Regions from separate parts of the Pseudomonas sp. GT1P32 genome, predicted to be linked through region 3. Evidence: predicted binding sites of a transcription regulator. Region 3 holds the regulator's gene; each other region holds the start of a gene.
The links. Region 3 encodes FliA, which starts transcription of late flagellar genes. Its sites were predicted from a motif close to CTAAAGTTTNNNNNNNNNNNGCCGNTAA; they were not measured.
Positions count from the first base shown of each region.

Region 1: a site for FliA is predicted at 1,224-1,251, ahead of ACYZUC_RS19575 (methyl-accepting chemotaxis protein). Genes of this name have one in related genera too.
Region 2: a site for FliA is predicted at 1,551-1,578, ahead of motA (flagellar motor stator protein MotA). Genes of this name have one in related genera too.
Region 4: a site for FliA is predicted at 1,301-1,328, ahead of ACYZUC_RS25580 (chemotaxis protein CheW). Genes of this name have one in related genera too.

Region 1 covers NZ_CM142704.1:4,293,008-4,296,315, reverse strand. The annotation lists gene ACYZUC_RS19585 (FecR domain-containing protein) at 1-863, opposite strand, end outside; partial or broken gene ACYZUC_RS19580 (sigma-70 family RNA polymerase sigma factor) at 863-943, opposite strand; gene ACYZUC_RS19575 (methyl-accepting chemotaxis protein) at 1,364-3,244, shown strand.
Region 2 covers NZ_CM142704.1:3,839,770-3,843,077, forward strand. The annotation lists gene motB (flagellar motor protein MotB) at 1-627, opposite strand, end outside; gene motA (flagellar motor stator protein MotA) at 631-1,482, opposite strand; gene ACYZUC_RS17610 (HDOD domain-containing protein) at 1,649-3,187, shown strand; gene ACYZUC_RS17615 (rhodanese-like domain-containing protein) at 3,227-3,308, shown strand, end outside.
Region 3 covers NZ_CM142704.1:2,626,764-2,630,071, forward strand. The annotation lists gene ACYZUC_RS12035 (protein phosphatase CheZ) at 40-828, opposite strand; gene ACYZUC_RS12040 (chemotaxis response regulator CheY) at 851-1,222, opposite strand; gene fliA (RNA polymerase sigma factor FliA) at 1,390-2,130, opposite strand; gene fleN (flagellar synthesis regulator FleN) at 2,127-2,957, opposite strand; gene flhF (flagellar biosynthesis protein FlhF) at 3,074-3,308, opposite strand, start outside.
Region 4 covers NZ_CM142704.1:5,562,693-5,566,000, reverse strand. The annotation lists gene norR (nitric oxide reductase transcriptional regulator NorR) at 1-1,176, shown strand, start outside; gene ACYZUC_RS25580 (chemotaxis protein CheW) at 1,392-2,294, shown strand; gene ACYZUC_RS25575 (GNAT family N-acetyltransferase) at 2,320-2,778, shown strand; gene ACYZUC_RS25570 (hypothetical protein) at 2,923-3,249, shown strand.

The DNA.
Region 1 (3,308 bases), 1.7 Mb from region 3:
AGATAACCATGGCGGTAGCGTCCGATCTCCTGCAGGAAATCGCCAAGACGCATATTGCGGGTGACGATCAGACCGTCGACCCAGGCGCCGACATCCATGTCCTGCGGTGGCGCCAAACGTGCCCGATGATGATCAATCACATAGCTCTGACCGGCCTGCACCTGAATCGGCACGCCATCGGCAGGCAGCGGCGATTGGATCGCGACCATGCCGCTGGTCACGCTGAGCCGCGTGCAGTCCGCTTCCTGACGAAGGATGAAACGTGCGGCGACGCCCTCATACACACCGTGGTGACTGTGCACGCGTAGCGGTCGATCCAGTGAAGATCCTTCATCGGCCCCGCCGCACGTCACGATGATTTCGCCACGGGTCAGTTTGATCAGGCGCTGGTGCACGGTGTAGTCCAGATCCACTGAGCTGGCGGTATTCAGTTCCAGTCGCGTGCCATCCGGCAGCTGGAAACCACGGCGCTCGCCCGTAGCGGTGGCGAAATCCGCGGTCCACTGTTGCCAGCCCGTCAGATCCCTGCCCAGCCATGCTGCCGACCCCATCAACAACGCACCCGACAACAGTTTCAAGGCCTGGCGCCTGCCCGGTCCTTGAGCACTGTTTTCCAGCGTGTTGAAGGCGACGTGGGCACCGGGTACCGCACGCAGATTGTTGCTGAGTTCGGCGTGCAGGGACTGCACCCGTTGCCAGGCCAGTTCGTGTTCCTGATGTTCTGCCCGCCAGACATCGCATTGCTGGCGGAGCCTGGGATTGCTCGCGTTGTTTCGCAAGCGCAGCAGCCAGTGGATGGCTTGTTTGACCACCTGTTGATGAGGTTCGCCACGCCGACCCAGTGACGGATTATCCACAGGCATCATGTTTGGTACCGCAGCAGATAGCAGTGATAGAGCGTATCAGCGACATAGCGCTCCACCGAACGCAGGGACAAGCCCATCAGAGAGTGAGCCCTTCGGCCGTATTGCCCAGTCAAGCGCGCAGCCACGTGTTGAGCCAACCGTGATGGCTACCGTAAAGCGCCTGTACTGCAAACTCAGGTGAGGACATGAACGCAACAGCCCGAACGTCACAAATGATAATTAGTCGCATTGTTGTCAAGGGACGGGGAATTTGCAACTGCCGCTCGAACAACCGTCATCACACCAATGCTACTCAAGCGCTCTAGCACGCCGTTCGGCGGGTATCTGACGGAAATACCGGTCATTTCGTACATGCCCCTAAGATTTATCCCACCTGTGCCGACAGACTGGTGAGACATGCGTGCACCAAAGTAGAGCGGCCATAGAGCCGCTTGAGCTGTACATGGAATGTTGCAACCCGGAACGCATCCCCACTTTCTGCATAGAAGCCCTATGAAATGAATCTCAAGTTCAGCCATAAAATCCTGTTGGCCGCCTCCGGCGTCGTGGTGCTGGCTTTTGCGTTGTTCACTTTGTACAACGACTATCTGCAGCGAAATACCATTCGGCAAAACCTCGAATCCTCCGTTCAACAAGCCGGCGACCTGACCGCCAGTAGCGTGCAGAACTGGATGAGTGGCCGCGTGCTGGTGCTGGAAAACCTCGCGCAAAACGTCGCTCATCAAGGCGCCAATGCCGATCTGCCGGGGCTGGTTGATCAGCCGGCCTTCACCTCCAACTTCCAGTTCACGTACGTCGGCCAGACTAATGGTGTGTTCACTCAACGCCCGGACGCGAAGATGCCGGACGGCTACGACCCACGTCAGCGTCCCTGGTACAAGCAAGCGGTTGTCGCTGACAAAACCATGCTGACCCCGCCTTACATGGCTGCCGTCGGTGGGTTGGTCGTGACCATCGCCATGCCGGTGAAAAAGAATGGCGAGTTGCTTGGCGTGGTCGGCGGTGACCTGAGCCTGGAAACCCTGGTGAAGATCATCAACTCGGTGGACTTCGGCGGCATTGGCCATGCGTTTCTGGTCAGTGCCGACGGCCAGGTGATCGTCAGCCCGGACAAAGACCAGGTCATGAAGAACCTGAAGGACATCTACCCCAACGCCGGCCTGCGCATCGAGAAGGGCAATCAGCAAGTCACCCTGAACAACCAGGAACGCATCCTCTCGTTCACCCCGGTCAACGGTTTGCCGAATGCTGCGTGGTACATCGGTCTGTCGATCGATAAGGACAAGGCCTACGCACCATTGAGCCAATTCCGCACCTCAGCGTTGATCGCGATGTTTATCGCTGTCGCCGTCATTGCGGTGCTGCTGACCCTGCTGATCAACGTGCTGATGCGTCCGCTGACCACCATGGGTCGTGCGATGCAGGACATCGCCCAGGGCGAAGGCGACCTGACCCGTCGTCTGTCCGTGGAAAGCAAAGACGAATTCGGCGAACTGGGCGGTTCCTTCAACCAGTTCGTGGAGCGAATTCACGCGTCGATTTCCGAAGTGTCCTCGGCAACCCGGCAGGTCCATGACCTGTCGCAACGGGTGATGGCTTCGTCCAACGCGTCGATCGTCGGTTCCGACGAACAAAGTGCGCGCACCAACAGTGTGGCGGCGGCGATTAACCAGTTGGGCGCCGCCACCCAGGAAATCGCCCGCAACGCCGCCGACGCTTCGCAGCATGCGAGCGGCGCGAGCGAGCAGGCCGATGACGGTCGTCAGGTGGTGGAAAAAACCATTCTGGCCATGACCGAGCTGTCGCAGAAAATCAGCCTGTCGTGCACGCAGATCGAAACCCTGAACGCGAGCACCGACAACATTGGGCACATTCTCGATGTGATCAAAGGCATCTCCCAGCAGACCAACCTGCTCGCACTCAACGCGGCCATTGAAGCGGCTCGTGCCGGTGAAGCCGGTCGTGGTTTTGCGGTGGTGGCGGACGAGGTGCGCAACCTGGCGCATCGCACGCAGGAGTCGGCCGAGGAGATTCACAAGATGATCACGTCGCTGCAGATCGGTTCGCGTGAAGCGGTGACCACCATGAACGCCAGTCAGGTCTCCAGCGAAGAGAGCGTTGAAGTGGCGAACCAGGCGGGTCTGCGTCTGGTCAGCGTGACGAAGCGCATTGGCGAAATCGACGGGATGAACCAGTCGGTGGCAGCAGCGACCGAGGAGCAGACGGCGGTGGTGGAAACCCTCAACGTCGACGTTAACCAGATCAATCTGCTGAATCAGCAGAGCGTGGCCAACCTCAATGAAACGTTGAAGGATTGCGATGCGTTGTCGTTGCAGGCGAATCGGTTGAAGCAGTTGGTTGATAGCTTCAAGATCTGATTCAGGTCAGATCTACCGCGTTATCGTTCTTCGCGGGCAAGCCTCGCTCCTACAGGTTACTCGA
Region 2 (3,308 bases), 1.2 Mb from region 3:
GCCCGAATACGGCTTGGCGTCGGTGTGGCCGCTGATGCTGATCTTGTTCGGCACCGCTTTGATGGTGTCGGCCATGGCCAGCAGGATGTCTTCGAAATACGGCTTCAGACGCGCACTGCCGGAATCGAACATCGGGCGGTTTTCGGCGTCCACGATCTGGATACGCAAACCGTCCGGTGTGATTTCGAAACTGATCTGGTCCTTGAATTTCTTCAGCTGCGGGTTCTCTTCGACCTTGGTCTGCAGTTCTTGCAGCAACAGCTCCAGGCGTTCCTTCTCGACCATTTCGGCCATGCCTTCGACCTGTTCGGCGTCGACAGTCACCTTGTCCGGCTGCGGCTGGGACTTCACCTCGGGGTTGAGGGTGTTTTCCGGCGCCAGGGTCGGCGTGCCGCCCAGATCGATGATGTACGGCGTACCGCTTTCGGAAAAGCCGATCGGGTCTTTGAAGTAACCGGCGATGGCGAGCTTCTGTTCCGGTGTCGCGGTGGACAGCAGCCACAACACCAGGAAGAACGCCATCATCGCCGTCGCGAAGTCGGCGAAGGCGATTTTCCAGGCGCCCCCGTGATGCCCGCCGGCGATGCGCTTGACGCGCTTGATAATAATCGGCTGATTATTTTCCATGACTTAGCGACCGCGAACCGCTTGTTCCAGCTCAGCGAAGCTAGGACGGTGTGCCGGGTACAGAACCTTGCGCCCGAACTCTACCGCCAGCGATGGCGGCATGCCGGAAGCCGAAGCCACCAGCGAGGCCTTGATGGCTTCGTAGACGTTCAGCTCTTCCTTGGCATCGTGGGCCAGGGAGTGGGCCAGCGGACCGAAGAAACCGTACGCCGCGAGAATACCGAAGAAGGTACCAACCAGTGCCGCACCCACGTGCAGACCGATGGACTTCTGGTCGCCTTCGCCCAGGGACGCCATGGTCACCACGATACCCAATACCGCCGCGACGATACCGAAACCGGGCATGGCGTCGGCGATGCCGTTCACCGCGTGGGACGGGTGCTCCAGGTCTTCCTTGAGGTTGTAGAGTTCCATGTCGAACAGGCCTTCCAGCTCATGGGGAGCCATGTTGCCGGAGGACATGATGCGCAGGTAATCGCAGATGAACGCAGTCATACGATCGTCTTTGAGCACCGACGGGTACTTGGCGAAGATGGGACTCGCGGCGGCATCTTCGATGTCGCCTTCGATGGCCATCATGCCTTCGCGGCGACTCTTGTTGAGGATCTCGTAGATCAGCCCCAACACTTCAAGATAGTAGCCGTGGTTGAACCGCGATCCGAACATGCTCAAGGACTTCTTGAGCACGTGCAGGGTCATGTAACCGGGGTTGGCCTGGAGGAATGCGCCAAGGGCCGCACCACCGATGATCATCACCTCGAAGGGTTGAATCAGGGCCGCAATCTTGCCGTGGGAAAGCACGTATCCGCCGAGCACGCTCGCGAATACGACGATGATGCCGATTATTTTAGCCATAGGTAGGAGAGCACTTACTGAGTCGGGTTCAAGGTCATATTCGGAAGTTAAAAAATCTCTTCTTCTACTTATCGGCAAAACTGCGCCAGACTATAGCCAGTTCAGGCGAAAAGCCAATTTGGCCCACTTCGGGCATAGGTAATGCAGACGATGATCGCGTCCAACCATGGCTAACGAAACGAACGTTCCAACTCCAAAACCAAACACTCTCCAAGGCTGGGTCAAGCTTCTGGACGGCGTGCACCTGCCCGTTCCACAAGGCAGTCATGACCGGGTCTGCAAGGCCATCGGCGACAACCGCAGCTCGTTGCGCGATATCGCCGAGCTGATGCAGGACAGCCCCGCCCTGGCCTTGAGCGTGATTCGTGAAGCCAACCGGCACACCCACGGCAGCATGACCGAGCCTGCGGAAAACCTTGAGGTGGCGATCAATCGCCTCGGTTTGAAGCGCACCGAAGAACTGCTCGCACGGCTGCCCGCGATGCCGGAATCGGACATTCCCGTGGCCCTGCGTCAGTTGCAGATGATCAGCCAGCACGCGACGCAACAGGCCAACGGCTTTTTCGCCGCTCGCCTGGCGCGGCTGTGGCAGGACATCCACTGGGGCAGCCTGCTGTTTTTATCGCCGATGTGGCCGTTGGCGCTGACCCATCCGCATTTGCTCGAAGAATGGGAGCTGCGGGTCATCCATAAGGGCGAGTCCGCACGTAAAGTCGAGAAACAATTATTCGGCGTACGCCTGCTGGAAATCGGTCAGGCACTGGTGGAAATCTGGCACCTGCCGAACTGGGTGCAGCAGGGTTACAAGCTGCTACTCAATGAGCAACGGGAACTGGTGAAAGTCCTGCGCATCGCGCGCGACAGCGATCATCCATTGCGCCAGCAGAACCGTCTCGATGACGATCCGACGTTACGCCGCTGGCTCAATCAGCCGGCCAACACGGTGTTGCTGGCCAACGGTCTGGCGCTGTCGGCACAGCAGGCCTGGGACTGTCCGCACAGTGAGCGCTGGCAGTACCTGACCAGCCTTTACCTGCAAATGCCGATGGACGAGGTGCAGCAGCAACTTCACCAGCAGGCCGCCAACAGTGCGCGCCACCACGCCATGCCAGACCTCTGGCACCCGGCCGTTGCGCTGCTCTGGCCGTGGGGCACGAACCGTGTTCACGCCGGTCTGCTGCCGGCCCCGGCGCCGACCGCCGAGGACCTGACCAAGTGGCGCAAACAATGCGCCGAGCTGCTGGTGGAGCCGAGTCGTTTCACCAACGCCATGCACTTGACCAACTCGGCCCGCGATGCACTGGTTGCATGTGGCATGCGCCGGGTGATGATCCTGATGGCCGACCGCACACACGCCAATCTGCGCGTGCACCAGGTTGCCGGGTTGCCGAAAGAAACGGCCGGTCTGAATTTCCTGGTCAGTCAAAGCACCGTGCTGCAACGCCTGCTCTCGCAGCAAGCCCAGGTACGCCTGACACCGGCCAACAACGCACAATTTTCGGCGCTGCTGCCGGCCAGCCTGCGCTCGCAGTTCGGTGGCGAACACCTGCTGTTGCGCTCGCTGGTCAACAACGGCCGCGTGATCATGATCGTGGTGGCGGACCAGGGCGGCGGGCCGTTCTCTGAAATTACCGTGCAAGCCTTTGGCAAAACGGCGCAGTGCATCGAGAAAGCCCTGCACACCTTTAGCCATCGCGGCCAATGACCCGCTACAATCCTCCCCTTTGTGCTCTGGAGACCTCACATGTCTGACTTCTCTGGCTTGCCGCTGGTGATCGAACCGAGCGACTTGCTCTCTCGCCTCGACGCCCGCGATCTGATTCTGG
Region 3 (3,308 bases):
TAAGGTCTAAAAACCTAAAAAACCTAAAATGCTAAAACTCTAGAATCCCAGGCTGGATAACAAATCGTCCACATCGTCCTGACCGGACACAACATCTTCTCTTTTATCGGCATGAATCTGCGGACCTTCACCCTGAGAGAGATGTTTTTGCGGATCTTTTTCTGCAAGCATCGCTTCACGGTCATGTTCGATGCCCGCAAAGCGGTCCACCTGACTGGCCATAAGCACGAGCTTGAGCAGGTTGCTTTCAACTTCGGTGACCAATTGGGTCACACGCTTGATCACTTGACCGGTGAGGTCCTGATAATCCTGAGCGAGCAGAATGTCGTTGAGGTTGCTCGACACCGCACGGTTGTCCACGCTGCTGCGTGTCAGGAAACCATCGACACGCCGTGCCAGTTCACGAAACTCCTCAGCCCCGACTTCGCGACGCATGAACCGCCCCCAGTCCGTGCTCAGCGCCTGAGCTTCATCGCTCAGGCTGTTGACCAGCGGCGTGGAGTTTTCGACCAGATCCATGGTGCGGTTGGCTGCGGCCTCTGTCAGCTTGACAACGTAACCCAGACGCTCGGTGGCATCTGTGATCTGGGACACTTCCTCGGCTTGCGGCATGTGCGGGTCAATCTGAAAATTGACGATCGCACTGTGCAGCTCGCGGGTGAGCTTGCCCACTTCCTGATACAGGCCGCGGTCACGGGTCTGGTTGAGCTCATGGATCAGTTGCACAGCGTCGCCGAACTTGCCTTTTTCAAGGCTTTCGACCAGTTCGACCGCGTGTTTTTTCAGGGTCGATTCAAAATCGCCCTGTGAAGATTCGTTTTGGTCCATAGCTTCCCCGTGGCGCAGTTTCTCAACCGATGCGTTCGAAAATCTTCTCGATTTTTTCTTTCAACGCCTGGGCCGTGAAGGGTTTGACCACATAGCCGTTTACGCCGGCCTGGGCCGCTTCAATGATCTGCTCGCGCTTGGCTTCAGCGGTCACCATCAGCACCGGCAGGTGCTTGAGCTTTTCATCGGCGCGCACGTGGCGCAGCAGATCGATACCGGTCATGCCAGGCATGTTCCAGTCTGTTACCAGAAAGTCGATGCTTCCGCTGTTGAGAACCGGAATGGCAGTAATGCCATCGTCGGCCTCGACCGTGTTGGTGAACCCAAGGTCACGCAACAGGTTTTTTATGATCCGCCGCATCGTTGAGAAGTCATCAACGATGAGGATTTTCATGTTCTTGTCCAATTCGACCTCCAAGCAGACTTAAACGCGCCCAGCACCTGGACGCGCCATTTCAATCAATCCGGCAAAGCACTCAATGACTGTCTGGAGCACAACAGATCGAGACCGGTGCAGTTCAACACCACACCAGCCAAGTTCGCAGTGTCCCCACACTGCCTTCAGCGCGCTCGCCACTCCCCCAAACGCCCCCGCAAACGGGCCGCGCACTGGCTGTGTAACTGGCTGACCCGAGATTCGCTGACCCCCAGGACCTCACCGATTTCCTTGAGATTCAACTCTTCGTCGTAGTACAGCGCCAACACCAGTCGCTCACGCTCCGGCAAATTGGCAATCGCGTCCGCCAGCGCTGCCTGGAAGCGTTCATCTTCCAGATCGCGCGACGGCTCGAGATGAGCACTCGCGCCATCCTCATGCAGCCCTTCGTGTTCGCCGTCCTGCAACAGGTCGTCGAAACTGAACAAGCGGCTGCCCAGGGTGTCGTTCAAAATCCCGTAGTAATCGTCGAGACTCAATTGGAGTTCGGCCGCAACTTCGTGATCTTTAGCGTCACGGCCGGTTTTAGCTTCAATCGAGCGAATTGCGTCGCTGACCATGCGGGTATTGCGGTGGACCGAACGTGGCGCCCAGTCCCCTTTGCGCACTTCATCAAGCATGGCGCCGCGGATCCGGATGCCCGCGTACGTCTCGAAACTCGCGCCTTTGCTGGCGTCATATTTGGTGGATACTTCAAGCAGGCCGATCATCCCGGCCTGGATCAGGTCTTCGACCTGGACACTGGCTGGCAGTCGCGCCAGCAGGTGGTAAGCAATGCGTTTGACCAGTGGCGCGTAACGCTCGATCAGCTCGTACTGCGCGTCACGCGCCGACTTCTTGTAGAGGTTGTAACCGCTGGCTGTCATAGCACGGGTCCTGCCGTTTGTTGCACGAGGCGCTCGACGAAAAACTCCAGGTGCCCGCGCGGGTTGGCAGGCAGCGGCCAGGTATCGACTTTTTGTGCGATGGCCTTGAAAGCCAGGGAGCACTTGGAACGAGGGAAGGCTTCATAGACCGCGCGCTGTTTCTGCACAGCCTTGCGCACGCTTTCGTCGTACGGCACCGCACCGACGTATTGTAAGGCGACGTCGAGGAAGCGGTCCGTGACCTTGGTCAACTTGGCGAACAGGTTGCGGCCTTCCTGCGGGCTCTGGGCCATGTTGGCCAGGACGCGGAAGCGGTTCATGCCGTAGTCGCGGTTGAGCAGTTTGATCAGGGCGTAGGCATCCGTGATCGAAGTCGGCTCGTCGCAGACCACCAGCAAGACTTCTTGCGCGGCGCGAACAAAACTGACTACCGAGTCACCAATACCCGCAGCGGTGTCGATCACGAGCACGTCGAGGTTGTCGCCGATATCGCTGAACGCCTGGATCAGGCCGGCATGCTGGGCCGGACTCAGATGAACCATGCTTTGAGTGCCGGACGCGGCCGGGACGATGCGGATGCCGCCTGGCCCCTGCAACAACACGTCGCGCAGCTCACAGCGGCCTTCGATGACGTCGGCCAGGGTACGTTTGGGTGTCAGTCCCAGCAGGACGTCGACATTCGCCAGCCCCAGATCGGCGTCCAGCAGCATGACGCGCCGGCCGAGCTCAGCTAGAGCCAGGGACAAGTTCACTGACACGTTAGTCTTCCCGACGCCACCTTTGCCGCCGGTCACCGCGATCACCTGTACGGGATGCATGCTGCCCATGTTATTTCTTTACCTTGTCTTGCATAGACGGAGGCCACATTACTGGCTGCGCGTTCATCAACTGAACAATGCATGGCAGACCATCGATGTAGGTACAAAAACTGTTCATTAATACCTCAGCCAACCTGCTTGGTCGGGCTGTGATAAATATCAGCGAACATGTCAGCCATGGCTTCTTCGCTGGGTTCTTCCTGCATTTGCACGCTGACGGCGCGACTGACCAACTGATGACGACGCGGCAGATGCAGATCATCCGGAATACGCGGTCCATCAGTCAGGTAAGCCACCGGCAATTCATGACTGATCGCCAGGCTCAACACCTCGCCCAGGCTTGCCGTCTCATCCAGTTTA
Region 4 (3,308 bases), 2.9 Mb from region 3:
CGTCCGTGGGGTTTGCTGACCCTCGACGCCCTCGACCCGGAACGTTTAGAACCGATCGAACTGGACACCTTGCAAGCCTTCGCCAGCCTCGCCGCCGCCACGGTCAATGCCGCCGAGCGCATCGAACGGCTGGCCAATCGTGTCGAAGACGAGCATCAGCGCGCCGAGGTGTACCGACAGGCCAGCGGCCAGCAGAACCGCGAGATGATCGGCCAGAGCAAGGCCCACAAGCGCTTGGTGGAAGAGATCAGTCTGGTCGGCGGCAGTGACCTGACCGTGTTGATCACCGGTGAAACCGGGGTCGGCAAGGAACTGGTGGCCCAAGCGATTCACGCCGCCTCGCCCCGAGCCGACAAGCCGATCATCAGCCTCAACTGTGCCGCGCTGCCGGACACGCTGGTGGAAAGCGAATTGTTCGGCCATGTGCGCGGTGCCTTCACCGGGGCGACCAGCGACCGTCGCGGCAAATTCGAACTGGCCAATGGCGGCACGCTGTTTCTCGATGAAGTCGGCGAACTGTCGCTGACGGTGCAGGCCAAATTGCTGCGTGTGCTGCAAAGCGGTCAATTGCAGCGGCTGGGGTCGGACAAAGAGCATCAAGTCGATGTGCGGCTCATCGCCGCGACCAATCGCGACCTGGCCGAAGAAGTGCGCAGCGGCCGTTATCGTGCCGACTTCTACCACCGGTTGAGCGTTTACCCGCTATTGGTGCCGGCCCTGCGGGATCGCGGGCGGGATGTGCTGCTGCTCAGCGGTTTCTTCCTGGAGCAGAACCGTTCGCGCATGGGTCTCAACAGCCTGCGCCTGAACAGCGATGCCCAGGCGGCGCTGCTCGCGTATGACTGGCCAGGCAATGTGCGGGAGCTGGAGCACTTGATTGGGCGCAGCGCGTTGAAAGCGCTGGGTAACTGCAGGGAACGGCCGAAGATTCTCAGCTTGAGTGCAGCGGATCTGGATTTACCCAGCGCCAGCGTTGAGGTAGCGTCCGAGCCACCGACCGCGACTCCAGTGACGTTGGTGTCAGGGGATTTGCGCGAGGCGACTGAAAGTTATCAGCGGCAATTGATCAGCGCTTGCCTGGATCGGCACCACAATAACTGGGCGAGCGCGGCGCGTGAGCTAGGCTTGGATCGGGCGAATCTCGGAAGAATGGCCAAAAGACTGGGCATGAAATGAACTTTTTTTGTAGGAGCCGGCTTGCTGGCGATCCAGTCGACGCGGTATTCAGTCAAACCGCTATCGCCAGCAAGCCGGCTCCTACAGGTACGAGACAGCATTTTCCTGTACATCGGCATTTAGCCTAAAGCCTGCCCCCATCAAGTCGATAACCCGGCATCGATAGCTTTTGGCGACTTCCATTCGCCCATCACCTTTTTCCACAGAAGGTTTTTATGTCCACCACCAAAGCCCGCGCAGACTCACTTTCGCTTCTGCTGTTTACCTTGCGCAGCGGCAAGTTGATGGCGATCAACCTGCTCAAGGTCAGTGAAATCATTCCCTGCCCGCCGCTGACCAAGCTGCCGGAATCACATCCTCACGTCAAAGGCATTGCCACCCTGCGCGGCGCGTCGTTGTCGGTGATCGACCTCAGCCGTGCGATCGGCGAGCGGCCGCTGGAAGACCCGAACGGCGGTTGCCTGATCGTCACCGACGTCAGCCGTTCCAAACAGGGCCTGCATGTTCAGGCGGTGAGCAAGATCGTCCACTGCCTGACCACCGACATCCGTCCGCCGCCCTTCGGCTCCGGCGGTGTGCGCTCATACATCACTGGCGTGACCTCGGTCGACGGCACGCTGGTGCAGGTGCTGGACATCGAAAAGGTCATCCACGGCATCGCCCCGGCGCAGATCGAAACGGCCCCGACCGAACTGAGCATGGAAGACGCGGAAGTGCTCGGCAACGCGCGCATCCTGGTGGTCGACGACAGCCAGGTGGCCCTGCAGCAATCGGTGCACACCCTGCGCAACCTCGGCCTGCAATGCCATACCGCGCGCAGTGCCAAGGAAGCCATCGATTGCCTGCTGGACCTGCAAGGCACCGCCCAGCAGATCAACCTGATTGTTTCAGACATCGAAATGTCAGAGATGGACGGCTACGCCTTCACCCGCACCCTGCGCGAAACCCCGGATTTTGCGCACCTGTATGTGCTGCTGCACACCTCGCTGGACAGCGCGATGAACAGCGAGAAAGCGCGTCTGGCCGGCGCCAACGCGGTGCTGACCAAGTTCTCTTCGCCGGACCTGACCAAGTGCCTGATCGAAGCGGCCAAGGCGGTCGCCGAACAAGGTCACTGAGTTGGCCGAGGCTTTTTGTTTTCTGATGCGGCGCAACCTGGCGGAGGTTGTGCCCGCAATCACCTGGCCTCAAGGCATTGTCCTGCACGAATATCGCCCAGAACTGGCTGAAGACGTTCATCGTTTGATGGAACTGGGTTACCTGGACGGTGGCGGTCGCGTGCCGGCATTGGATATCTGGCAGCAGCGGTTTGAGACGGACCCTGAATACGATCCCTCCCTGTGCTTCATTGCGCAGGATGCCGACGGTATCGTGGGTGTATGCCAGTGCTGGACCAGCGCCTACATCAAGAATCTGGTGGTGCACCCGCGAGCTCAGGGTCGGGGTTTGGGCCGGGCGTTGCTGTTGAATGCATTCAACGTGTTTCAGCAGCGTCGCGAAGGTTTTGTGGATTTGAAGGTATTGGAAGACAACCTTCGGGCGCAGCGGTTGTACGAAAGTGCCGGGATGACTGTGGTCCGCCGGGAGCCGGTTCCGGCCTGATACACCGCCTTCGCGGGCAAGCCTCGCTCCTACAGGTACGGTGATCACAATGTAGGAGCGAGGCTTGCCCGCGAAGGGGCCGACACATTCAACCTCATCCCATCAGGCATACTCGGCCCACCCATGCACAAGGATGCCTGCCCCATGAAAGCCACCACCCTCGCCTTCCTCTGCCTCACCGCCCTCGCCACCCAAACCCACGCCTCCAGCCCGGACGCCTGGGCCGCTTTCGACAAAGCCATGCTCGCCAGTTGCATCAAGGCCAGCGGCCTGGCGGACGCTTCACCCGTCGGCAAAGCCGCACAGTTCGATGACCGTGTCGACTACACCGCCGTGCTCCTGCAAGGCCGCTACCCGCAAAAACACATGAAAGGCCAGCAAGGCACCGAGCTGTGCCTCTACAACAAGAAAACCAAAACTGCCTACGTGACCGAGTGGGACTCCATCCGCCTACCCGCCAAATCCCGGTAAATGGCGCATAACTTGCTTCGTCGCTGACTTCTGCGGTGGCATTCTGTCGCCATTTCGGG